2 regions of the Vibrio agarivorans genome follow, and region 2 is predicted to be linked to the other one. Evidence: riboswitches for the same ligand, from Rfam matches in the RefSeq annotation. Region 2 holds a riboswitch; the other holds the start of a gene.

Region 1 (6,504 bases), 670 kb from region 2:
AAAATATCGAGCAATATCACTAAAAATCCACCACAGGCAACACGGTTAATAATGAAATGATGACACCCTCCGCCATTTTAGACTGTCCTTTTAAGCAACAATTCCCCTTTTAACTAGCCTGTCCTTATAAGAACAAGAACAAGAGCACCTCAACGTATTGATTCGCTCATAATGAAAAAGTGCTTGATGGTGGTAAACCAGCAAGCACTATTCGCGTTCTACTTATCTATAATGTTTAAGCAAAAGGCTTAAGTAGACTGTCCTTCCAAGAACACCTTAGTCAATCAAAGTTTGCGCATGACTTTGGTTTCTCGAGTTTGACCATGAACGGAACATCGTTATCGAGGTATAAAGCACTACAAAAGTCACAAGCCACGCGAGGGTGTCTAGGTCTAGAGACTTAACTATAAATGCCGCGATAAGGACGGCAATCGGGCCAGTAATAGCAACGGATAGCGCCGCTCTGGTATTAAGTGCTTTACGCTGGATAAAGTTACCCGCAGAGAAGAAGCACAAGAATGCACATGAACACATCATAATCGGGAATGCTGCGATAGGGTTCATTCCAAGCAGATAGATCATCGTCATACAAGGAGCATAAAGCCCGATGCCAACGGTCATCAGTGCACCAAAAATAAAGTTACCCACAATTGCGATAGCAAGCTTAGTTCCTGATAGACCTAGCTCCGTTCCGCCCAATGGAAACAGCTCTAAACGCCCCGCTAGCATTAACAGCGCGACGATCATTAGGGCACAGCCCATGATCAAACGAATCATCTGACGATCTAAACCCGATACAATTCTTGCACCAATCGTTGCGCCAAGACACGCTGCGACAATTAAGCTTACCATTGTGGTCATGTCAACTTCGACTGCGGTAAGAAAGATTAGTGCTTGTGCCACTGTAGCCAACGCCGCTTGAGCATTAAGCGTTCCGGGTAGATCCTTGTCATCCACCAGATTAAATTGCTTATAACCCGCTGTTTTAATAGCAAAGCTACCTACACCCAACGTGTCACAAAAATTGGCAAATCCACCAATGGCACCTATCGCCATTACATTAGTGCTTTTCTCGCTGGTACGCTTTTCGCGCCACGCTTTCACCAGCATAAAAATAAATATAGCCCCACCAATAGAAAGGCCGATTTGAAGAAGCATTAGAATTGTCATAACGATCGCCATAAATAAAAAACGCGCGATTTTAACGACATTATTCAGAAGATACTATCGAATTAGTCGACTTTTACTCTGTAGTTGCACCACATTAACAAGCACATAAAATGCCGCCTTCAGACTGTTAATGGTCGTCACGAGTTAATATCGGGGTACGAGGTTTCACCCACTTGCGAACCGATACCGATAGCATAAAAAACAACATACTCATTGCACTCAAAATGTACAAACCACCTAGAGCGGATTGACTTGATACCCAGTACTCTATCAATAACCCACCAACAGCCCCTGCGAGCACCATCTGAATCGAACCAGACAACGCTGACACTGCACCAACTTGATCTTTGTGTGGAGCCAAGAGTTTCGCGATAGAAATAGGAAAAGAGATCCCCTGCGCGAACGCAAATGCCGTAAATGCAAGTACTAGGTTTGTTGAATTGAAATCTGAAACCAATAAGCTCACGCCAGACATGAATATTATCGCTATCGCCGCGGCCAGCATGTGCTCTTGCGAGAGTCGTTTACTAAAGATATTGAGTGCGACTGTCCCGATAAGGAGGCCTAATGACGGGATCAACATAATTGTGCCGTATTCAGCGGCCGACATCCCTAACTGCTTTTGCATTAGAAAAGGAAACAGACTTAGCGTCACGACGGCACCGAGGTAAGTTATCCAGTTGTAGCTTGCGCTTTGTATTACCTGCCAGTTGCCAAGTAGTTTGCCGTAGTTACCCAGTAACTCACTCGGTTTAAATCGTCTTTTTGCATAAGGGAGAGTTTCAGGCAATATCCACCAACCTACGGTAAAAATCGCGAGCAGATAAACAAGCACGAAACTAAATACGGCTTCCCAGCCTAAATGGTGAGCAATCCAGCCACCAAACACCGGTGCGATGATGGGTAATATTGAAGCCGTGACAGACATATAGGACAAAGCTTTGGTTAGCTGAGAGCCGTCATAGCTATCACGCAACACGCTGCGACTTAATACCGATGCACTGCCGGCTCCTAAACCTTGTAATAAGCGTCCTGCGATTAGTGCGATATAGCTTTCGGTAAAGGTAAGACACAGGACTGTCCCGATAAGATAAATAGACTGTCCCAATAAGAACACGGGCCGGCGGCCAATGGCGTCAGATAAGGGGCCATAAAACAGCTGTGAAGCGCCAAAGCCTACCAAGAAAAGGGTGACCACCAGCTGAATTTGTGACGCGTCCACGCCCAACGACGCACTCATTAGCGGAAGTGAAGGTAAGTAAATACTTACACCGACCTGCCCTGTAGCGATGATCATCATCGCTAGCAACAGTGGCGTTTTATTAAAATAATTGGAATCTCGTTTCATAAAAGAGAGTCTATATTATTGTTCTATCAGTGATAATCAGTCACTATGGAAAGAGATTATTTCCCACTAGGAATCAATAAGACGCGTATGGACTGGTTAGAGTGTATGAACACCTATGTAAAAGTGGTTGAAGAAGGCAGTTTTAATGGGGCTGCGCGACGTCTTCACACCACGAACTCTGCTGTGAGTAAGCGCATACATTGGCTCGAAAACCGTGTTGGAACCCAACTATTGAAACGAACCACACGCTCGCTGTCCCAAACTGAAGCTGGCGCTCTCTTCTATCAAGGTTGCAAAGAGTCTATGGCGCAGTGGCAAACGATGTTGGACGATACACGTTCAGTGTCGGGCTCTCCGAAAGGCTTGCTTAGGGTGGGGGCAACGGTAGCCGTTGGCTCTAAGTTTCTGGTTAAATACCTCAAAGACTTTCTCGATTTATACCCTGAAATTCGCATTCAACTCACCACCACCGATCCTGGTCAATTGCCAGAAATGAACTTAGACGTGTTTATCTCTCGTGAGCTAGAACAATTAAATTCACTTAGCGTGAAACAGATGCCGTTATTAGAACGAAAAATTGCCTTTTATGCCGCGCCTAGCTATATCGAACAACATGGTTGCCCTAATACCATTGATGAACTTAAACATCACAATGTCTTAATTTGGGGTGAAAGTCCGGAGCGCGAGTACCGCGTATCAAACAATCAACGAGTTATGGTGAGCGGTAATTTTTCGACAACCAATCCGGAAGCTCTGTTTTATGCAGGAAAATCAGGAATGGGGATTATGATCGTCAGCGAGTTTATGATTGAACAGGAAGTCGAATCTGGCCAGTTAGTACGCGTATTGCCCGATATCATGGCAGAAGAGCTAACAATTTATGCCTACTACCCTAACCTTGACCGCGAACATACACGTACCAAGCTGTTCATCGACTATCTAAAAAGTCGTTTAGAGCAACATCAGGTACAAAAAAACGCCAGCCCGCAATAATCGGGCTGGCGTTATCTAAATAGAGCGAGCTAGCTTACGCTTTTGCGCAGCTCGCCATTTTTGACTTTGATAGTGTTGATAGAACAAAACAAACCACTACAAATGCTACTGCTGAGGCAATAAATGCCATAGTAACAGAAGAAGTAAAGCCAAGAGCGATGTAACCCACACAAGAAATCAAAGCAACAGATAGAGCGTAAGGAAGCTGAGTCGCTACGTGATCGATATGGTTACAGCGAGCACCTGTCGACGACAAAATTGTCGTGTCTGAAATTGGAGAACAGTGGTCACCAAATACAGAGCCCGCTAGAACCGCACTCAACATTGGTAGCATCAGAGCGATATCAGTTGCTGCTGCCATATCGCCTGCGATAGGAAGCATAATACCAAAAGTACCCCATGAAGTACCGGTAGAGAATGCCATTAGACCAGCAAGAAGGAATAGAATCACTGGTAACCAATGTGTACCGATATTGCCTTCAGCAAGTGTAGATAGGTATTTACCTGTGTTCATATCACCGATAACACTACCAATACTCCATGCAAATACCAGGATTAAGATTGCACCAAACATCGATTTAGCACCAATCCACAGCGTACGTGAAATATCAGCAACAGGTAGACCCTGCTTAAACACAGTAAATAGAGAGACTGCTAGGCCAACAATACCACCGTAAATCAATGAGCGACCCACATCCGTATTCTCGAAAGCACCTAGAAGATTAAACGCTTCACCTTCGTCTGCTAGAGCAACACCACCGGTGTACAACATCGCAACCACTGTCGCTGCAATAAGAGATACAATCGGTAGTACCAGATCAGACACTTTACCGCCTTCACTCTCTTTAATATCGAGCTCTTCAGTAATCTCGTGCGCTGATGCTTCGTCATCAGACTTTTCATTTTCAAAGCCGTGACCTTGAGATGCCTCGATTTCGTGCTTACGCATTTGGCCAACATCTAGTTGGAACCAAACCACAGCAAATACCATCAACAGTGCAAATACAGCGTAGAAATTCATTGGAATCATTCGCACGTATGCGCCGATCGCTGAATACTCAGTTACACCGTGAGAAACCAAGATGCCCGCAACGATAGTCATAATGTATGCGCCCCAGCTCGATGCTGGCATAAGCACACACATTGGTGCTGCGGTAGAATCAAGAATATAAGCAAGTTTTGAGCGAGAAACGTAGTAACGGTCAGTTACTGGACGCGAAATTGCACCAACAGCAAGACTGTTAAAGTAGTCATCGATAAAGATGAATACACCTAAGAACGCTGCCAATAGTTTAGAGCCGCGCTTACTTTTTACTCGTGATTGTGCCCACTCAGCAAATGCGCGCGTACCGCCTGACAGCGTTAGCAGTGCTGTCATCATGCCTAGTAGAACAAGGAAACCAACAATACTCATGTTCCATTCATTGATACCGCCATCTTCAATAAAGACGCCAGAGACAACTGAGCCTACATAGCCTGCAGCCGATGAAAGAGAGTAGTCGTTAAGAAGGATTGCACCCAGGACCACACCCACACCTAGTGAAACCAAAACGCGACGTGTCACGATCGCAAGTGTTAAAGCCACCAAAGGGGGTAATAAAGAGATGGGTGACGATGCAAAGTCGATTAAATTCATGATCTTCAAAAACCAAATTAATTGTATTTATGTGGTTAGAGATCTACTGCAGTGACATAAGTACCTTGTTGAACAATAAGTACTCATCAGATAAAGAAAGGTGTGCGAAAGCCTCACCCAACCCTACAGTAGCGCTCCATAGTAATTCCTATCCCACATGCTAGTGTGAGTATAGACTATGGCAGTGTTGCTTCTATTTGATAGCAACCCCAGCAAATCTGCTTTGATAGACAAGATTTACTTCGGCGACAGAGCCTTTCACGTTTGTTCATTGGCATCACCCCAACAAACGCTACTCATCAGATATCGCGCCTCTACCGCTCTTCCTAAGAATAAAAACTGTCGCAACCTCAAGTTCACAACATTTTAACTCTTACAGAGCATTAGGTCTGGGCTATTCTACTCATCAAAATTTGATTTGCAACACATTACTCCGTTCAAATGATGCAAAACTTGTCACTATGTTGACAATTCAATCATTAATTATTGAATGCGTGTCTAATGATAGGCCTCAAAAACAATATTGAACGGCATATGGCATACATACAAGCAAACTACACCTCTCCCAAGCAAACTAAAAAACAGTTCCATAACAATTTTGCTTATTTTATCTTTCTTTTGTTGACGTATAAGCTATACCGCTCGAACATGAATGAATCACAACAGATAACTTAACACCACCATGCGCTATCTTGATTGCTATCTTTCCTGTAAAGATGGACATATCAGTAAACGTTTTTTTAAACCGCTATATCAATCTACGTTTACGTTCGCGACTGTGACAAGGGTTACAATCTGTTACATGTGTTTAATCAATACAGCTTTTAGTCTTGGTTTGATTTTTCATTTATCTTGATAAATAAAGTATTTATTCTAATCTTAAAAAGTCCACACCGACTTCTATATTTGTATTAACCTCTAATTAATTTACGTTAATTACGTTTATATCAAGATAGAATATTGTCATACTAAGATATTGGGTATATCATCAACTATGTTGACTTAATTAAAAATGGGAAGAGTCATGTCGGAACTAACAAAAACACTATTAAACATCCGTAGCCTTCGTGCATTTGCTCGTGAGCTAACTCTAGAGCAACTTGAAGAAGCCTTGGAAAAACTAACCATCGTAACTGATGAGCGTCGTGAAGCTGCTGAAGCTGAACAGGCTGCTCAAGCTGAACAAGAAGCGAAACTTGCTGCCATCGCTGCTCAAATTTCTAAAGACGGTATTGACGTTGACGCGCTTATTTCTGCTCTATCTGGCGAAGCCGGTAAAGCAAAACCAAAAGCAAAACGTGCACCACGCCCTGCTAAATACAAATATGTAGATACCAGTGGCGAAGAAAAAACGTGG
Region 2 (6,504 bases):
TTTATCGTTGACGATACTGAAGAAGCTCGAGTCAATGCTAGTAAGCCACTTGAGGTGATTGAAGGCCCCCTAATGGATGGCATGAATGTCGTGGGTGACTTGTTTGGTGAAGGTAAGATGTTCCTTCCTCAGGTTGTTAAGTCAGCACGCGTAATGAAGCAAGCCGTCGCCCACCTTGAGCCTTACATCAACGCAGAAAAACAAGCTGGTTCTACCAACGGTAAAATCCTGCTTGCGACGGTTAAAGGTGATGTTCACGACATTGGTAAGAATATTGTGGGTGTCGTTCTGCAGTGCAATAACTACGAAATTATTGATCTTGGCGTTATGGTACCTTGTGAGAAGATCTTAAAGGTTGCCAAGGAAGAAAATGTCGACATTATTGGCCTATCAGGGCTGATTACCCCATCACTTGATGAGATGGTTCATGTGGCTAAAGAGATGGAGCGCCTAGATTTTGATTTGCCTCTGTTGATTGGCGGAGCAACAACATCGAAAGCTCACACGGCCGTTAAGATTGAACAGAACTACAAAAATTCAGTGGTATACGTAAACAATGCGTCTCGCGCAGTGGGTGTTTGCACATCGCTGTTATCTGATGAGTTGAGGCCTGGTTTTGTTGAAAAGCTCGGTGCCGATTATGAGCGTGTTCGTGATCAGCACAATCGTAAGAAGCCACGCACTAAGCCTGTGACACTTGAGCAAGCGAGAGCGAATAAGGTTGCGCTTGATTGGGCGAACTACACTCCGCCTAACCCTGCAAAGCCGGGTATCCATGTCTTCGATGATGTTGATGTTTCAACACTTCGTCAGTATATCGATTGGACGCCGTTCTTTATGACGTGGTCTTTGGTTGGTAAATATCCAAAGATATTTGAACATGAAGAAGTCGGTGAAGAAGCACAGCGACTGTTTGCGGATGCGAATGAGTGGTTAGATAAGATTGAATCACAGCAGCTACTCAAAGTTCGTGGTATGTGTGGCTTGTTCCCAGCAGCGAGTGTCGACGACGATATTGAAGTGTATACCGATGAGTCACGCACTAAGGTAGCCAAAGTTCTGCATAACTTACGTCAGCAGACAGAGAAGCCTAAAGGGTATAACTACTGTCTATCAGACTATATCGCACCGAAAGAGAGTGGCAAGCAAGACTGGATTGGCGGATTTGCTGTGACTGGAGGCATTGGTGAGCGTGAACTTGCGGATGAGTTTAAAGCGCAAGGTGATGATTATAATGCCATCATGATTCAGGCAGTTGCTGATCGACTTGCTGAAGCTTTTGCTGAGTACCTCCATGAGCGTGTTCGAACGGATATTTGGGGCTACGCACCCGAAGAGCAGTTGACCAACGAAGAGTTAATCCGAGAGAACTATCAAGGTATTCGCCCAGCCCCGGGTTACCCTGCGTGTCCTGAACACACAGAAAAGGGCAGCCTCTGGGAGCTACTCAATGTTGAAGAGGCAATAGAGATGTCTCTGACGTCGAGCTATGCCATGTGGCCAGGTGCATCGGTATCGGGCTGGTACTTCTCACATCCAGACTCACGCTATTTTGCGATCGCTCAGATCCAACAAGATCAGGTAGCAAGTTATGCTGACCGTAAAGGTTGGGATCAACTAGAGGCTGAGAAATGGCTAGGGCCGAACATTAACGGATAGTGAAAGTCATTAATGATAAGCCCCTCACTTGTAGGGGCTTATTTATATCTGGGGTATGGAATTACTGCTCGAACAGCTCTTGATGTAGACGCTGGATCGCTTGTTTAGCGACAGACTCATGCAGTAAGAAGCAAAGGTTATGTTGGCTTGCTCCGTAACAGATCATACGTAGATTAAAGTCTTCAAGTGTACCGAATACCTGTTTCGCCGATCCCTTTGAAGAGCTCATGTTATTACCAATCAAGGCCACTACACTTAGGTTATGCTCAACCTCAACATGGCAGAGCTCTTCAAGCTCTTCTCTTGCAGCTTGAGGAAGTTGAGGGGCACCACCACAGGTATCAGTTTGATCAAGAGTCAGTGACACACTGATCTCAGAGGTAGTGATAAGATCGACTGAAATCTTGTGTTTTGCCAAGATCTCAAACACTTTGGCTAGGAAGCCATACGCGTGGAACATTTTTGCACTGCGTAATGTCACCATAGTTTGGTTGTTGCGAAGAGCAAGAGCACGATAAAGCGGAGAAGTCTCTGCATGGTGGCGAATCCAAGTACCACCTTTCTCTGGTTCACGAGAAGATCCAACAAAAACAGGAATATCGTGACGTAATGCTGGCACGAGTGTAGAAGGGTGTAGGATCTTTGCACCAAAGTTTGCCATTTCAGAAGCTTCACTAAAGCTGATTTCTGGAATTGGGGCTGCCTTAGGAGCGATTCTAGGATCGGTTGTGTAGATACCCGGCACATCTGTCCAGATTTCTAACCCTGAAGCCTCAACGGCTTCAGCAATGAGTGCAGCACTATAGTCACTACCACCACGGCCTAGGGTTGTGGTATCACCGACCTCATTAGAACCAATAAAGCCCTGAGTCACCACGACATATTCCTGACACAGTGGGATCAGTCGCTCTTTCGCTTGCTGCGCTGTTTGCTCGAGATTAGGCTCTGCACGGCCAAAATTGCTGTCAGTTTTTAGGACGTCTCGAATATCAAAACGAATTGCATTGATCCCGCGCTCACGCATGAGTTGGGCGAGAATGTGAGTTGACATAAGCTCACCGCAAGCGACTAGGTGATCCGTCAGCTTTGTGCTTGATTGAATGGAGGCTGCCTCTGCGAGGCTAGTGACCGTATCAAGGATGGCATAAACTTCATTAGCCGCTTCAGCCGCTTCAGCCGCATTCTCTAGCTTCGCTAGAATTGTTTCATGAATATCGGCTAGCTTTTGAAGAACGGCAGCGCGCTGCTCTTGTTCTTGAACACCGTTAGCCAGTTCAACAAGCAGGTTAGTGACACCTGAACATGCGCTGCTTACAACAAGGCGGGTCGATGGGTGGCTCTCAATGATTGAGGCACAACGGCTCATAGCTTCAAAATTTGCGACACTTGTTCCGCCAAATTTGGCGACATTGAATGTGCTCACGGTTGTTCTCCTGATACTTCAAAAATTAATACATCCAGTGTGTTTGAAGAGGAGGGGAGCGTTCAGAGGCGAGTTGATAAATTCGATTACCTCAGAAGCTCATCATCAGGCAGGGCTGATGACAGTTGAAGGGATTCAGCCCATTCAACCGACAGGAGTTCATCGCAATATGCTCCCATCTCGGCGCTACTCCCCCTGAGTGAATAGTATTGGAATTGCGATTCCACTATGCACCTGCCTGGGCAGCGCTCCTCTTCTGTTATTGTCCAATCATTGAACGGCTTTAGTATAAAAATGTCAATGAATATTTGACCTTGGCAACAGTTTTACCATTTTGTCTCTTGAACAGTGGTAGTACCTCTATAATTAAAAGCCCAATAACGAATATTGCTCGAGTGAAACTGATTTACTGTGTAGCAATACAATGAATAACAACAAATAGATTTATGGAGTGATGAATGTCTATCCAAAGTTTTATCCCCCCAAGACGTATTCTAATGGGCCCCGGTCCTTCAGATATCTCCCCACAGGTACTTCAGGCGATGAGTCGCCCCACCGTGGGTCATCTTGATCCTCTATTTATTCAAATGATGGATGAAGTAAAGGCGTTGCTCAAATACGCTTTCCAAACGGAGAATGAATTTACTATTGCGGTTTCTGCTCCGGGCAGTGCAGGAATGGAAGCCTGCTTTGTTAACCTTATTGAGCCGGGAGATAAGGTTATTGTGTGCCGTAACGGTGTGTTTGGCGAGCGCATGCGCGAAAATGTATTACGCGCTGGGGGCGAAGCTGTTGTTGTGGATGATGAGTGGGGATCGCCTGCTTCACCGGAAAAGGTCGAGCAAGCCTTCTTGAATCATCCTGATGCCAAAATCCTCGCGTTTGTGCATGCAGAAACCTCAACGGGGGCATTGAGCGATGCTCAAACGCTCGGTACGTTGGCTAAGCGTCATAGTGCATTGACGATTGTTGATACTGTGACTTCTTTGGGTGGTGTGCCGCTGAAGGTGGATGAGTGGCAACTGGATGCGGTCTACTCAGGTAGCCAGAAGTGCTTGTCATGCGTTCCTGGTTTATCTCCAGTGACATTCTCTGCCGCTGCGATTGAGAAGATACAATCGCGTGATACCCCAATTCAAAGTTGGTTTTTAGATCAAAGCTTAGTACTCGGCTATTGGAGTGGTGAAGGTAAACGTAGCTACCACCATACAGCACCAGTGAATAGCCTCTATGCGCTTCACGAATCGTTAGTACTTCTGCAAAACGAAGGTTTAGAGAGTGCCTGGCAGCGTCACCAAGAGATGCACCAGAAACTTAAACAAGGCCTAGAGGCTCTGGGCTTTAAGTTTGTTGTTGAGGAGGCTTATCGCTTACCACAGCTGAATGCCGTGTATATTCCTGAGGGCATCGATGAGGCGAAAATTCGTCAACAACTGCTCAACGAATATAACTTGGAGATTGGCGCTGGCTTAGGCGCGCTTGCTGGTAAAGCGTGGCGTATCGGTTTGATGGGTTATGGAGCGTCACAGCAAAATGTGTCCTTGTGCCTGAAAGCACTGGAAGAAAAGCTCAAGTAGGGCCGACGGTTTAAATGATATCGATAACAACAAAGGCCGCAGAGACTATCTCTGCGGCCTTTGTTGTTATTCAGCGCTGGTTTCTTCACTCATACTCAATGTTGTAGCACTGGCTTGCGAAGTGACATCTTGCGCTTGGCTAGGCCCATCATAGGTTACTGTTGAAAAATCCGTGTTCGGGAACAAGAATTCACCCTCTGTACGAGTTTGCGCTGCTTTGATCTCATCTCCCATGCCAAGGTGCGCCAGTACTAGATTTTTATAGAATGCCGGGCGCGGCTTGTGCTGAATAATTTCTAGTGACCAATCAATGTAGGATTGAATGTAAGCCTTCTCACCAGTCTGAAGACCGATATCTAGGTAGGTACTGTAGATATCCCAGTTATAGCGATCTTGCCATGCCAGTGGGTTCGAGACTCGTTCAAGAATTTCTGGTTCTTTTGGATATGAACGCTCAAATTGGGTGAGAACATGGTTTGAATGCAGTGCGCTAGCCATATACATGATGGTCAGTGTCGGCACAATTAAACTGCTGATCCGTAGCAAGCTCTTTGTTATTGCAGAGAAGTGCAAGGTGCTGCTGCGTATGACTCGCTGATCAAGCCAGTAGAGCAGAATGATGAGTGTTACCCAGTGAATTGCTGAGTGATAAAACGGATATTCTAGCTGTGAATGGAGCAGTATTGGAACAAAGAGGGCAAGAAGCGCCAGTCTGGTTCCCTTCTTCGCTTGAGCAACTCGAGTAAAGGTAAGAACGGCAGTCAGTATAAGACCTAAAAGTGGAATGATTCCCCCTTCCACTCCCCAATATAAGGTTTCGTTGTGGGGGTGATCCATTGCAGGCAAGCCTGGTGGGTAGTTGCCGTTAATTTGATGCTGTCGTGCGGTATAGAGGGTGTAGGTAGACTCAAAGTTGCCGTAACCCCAGCCAGTAAACGGCTTTTCAATCACCATATCCAGCGTTTGTGGAAAGGTATAACGGCGCGGACTTTCAAGATCGGCTTTTTGACCAATAAAATCGGACTTTTGTTGTGATTGAGCTGCACTAAAGCCAAGCGCTACGCCCAAGATGACTAAACCTATCCATGTAAACGCTCGACGCTTGGTTGAGAAGCGTAGCAAATAAGGAATGATAAGCGAGACACCAATGAGTGCGCCGAGCCAGCCTGTTCGAGATGAGAGTACGACGAGTAGCGGCGTAGTCATGACTGGAGTGAGGTAAAGAATCGCCGTATCACCAAGCGAGCTGTATTTGTTGTTCTTACGGGCGAGTAGGTAGCCAGAAATGACAAGACCGGTAGCCAGAAAGCTGGCCATCACATTCGGTTGCTGAAAGATGCCGTAAGGGCGATTCGCTACGGTGTTATAGCCCATGCCATTGCCTGGCTCAAGAAAGAAGTATTGAATGTAACCGATCAGCGCCTCGATTAAGCAGGCAAGCACAATGTATTCGAGGATCCGCTGCTTGTCCTTGTTGCTGAAACGAAATTGCTGCAACACAACGAAGAGTAAAAAACCACCCCAAAGACCTAGCAATCGTGTTGTAGCGCCGTCGACATACGCAGAAGGGTAGGCTATCGGTAAAGTGAGAAGGCCGCAGGCGATCAGTAATCCAACAGTGAATTTGTTGTATCGCAGATAGTGGTTAGTACTGATTTGATAGAAGCCGATGCCTAATGCCAAGCTAATACCTGCCCAAACGGTATTGTTGAATGACAAGGCTAAGCCAGAACCACCTGGGTTTGGCATAAATACGTGCATCAAAAGCAAGAAAACCAATGCCAGACAGGTGATGAATGGTTGGTTTAAAGGTATGACAGGTTTACTTTGTTCCAGTTGTGTTCC

The links. Region 2 has a riboswitch for lysine ahead of lysC (lysine-sensitive aspartokinase 3). Riboswitches for the same ligand answer to the same signal wherever they lie in the genome.
Region 1: linked by a shared signal. The riboswitch ahead of QWZ05_RS17745 (Na+/H+ antiporter NhaC family protein) and the one ahead of lysC (lysine-sensitive aspartokinase 3) in region 2 are both predicted to bind lysine.

What each region holds. Positions count from the first base shown of each region.
Region 1 covers NZ_JAUFQF010000004.1:1,987,262-1,993,765, reverse strand. Annotated here, with positions in the region: gene QWZ05_RS17760 (sulfite exporter TauE/SafE family protein) at 277-1,170, opposite strand; gene QWZ05_RS17755 (multidrug effflux MFS transporter) at 1,298-2,518, opposite strand; gene QWZ05_RS17750 (LysR family transcriptional regulator) at 2,606-3,511, shown strand; gene QWZ05_RS17745 (Na+/H+ antiporter NhaC family protein) at 3,546-5,147, opposite strand; lysine riboswitch at 5,269-5,472, opposite strand; gene QWZ05_RS17740 (H-NS family histone-like protein) at 6,172-6,504, shown strand, end outside.
Region 2 covers NZ_JAUFQF010000004.1:1,312,321-1,318,824, forward strand. Annotated here, with positions in the region: gene metH (methionine synthase) at 1-1,659, shown strand, start outside; gene lysC (lysine-sensitive aspartokinase 3) at 1,721-3,082, opposite strand; lysine riboswitch at 3,170-3,346, opposite strand; gene QWZ05_RS14660 (pyridoxal-phosphate-dependent aminotransferase family protein) at 3,541-4,659, shown strand; gene QWZ05_RS14665 (PglL family O-oligosaccharyltransferase) at 4,726-6,504, opposite strand, start outside.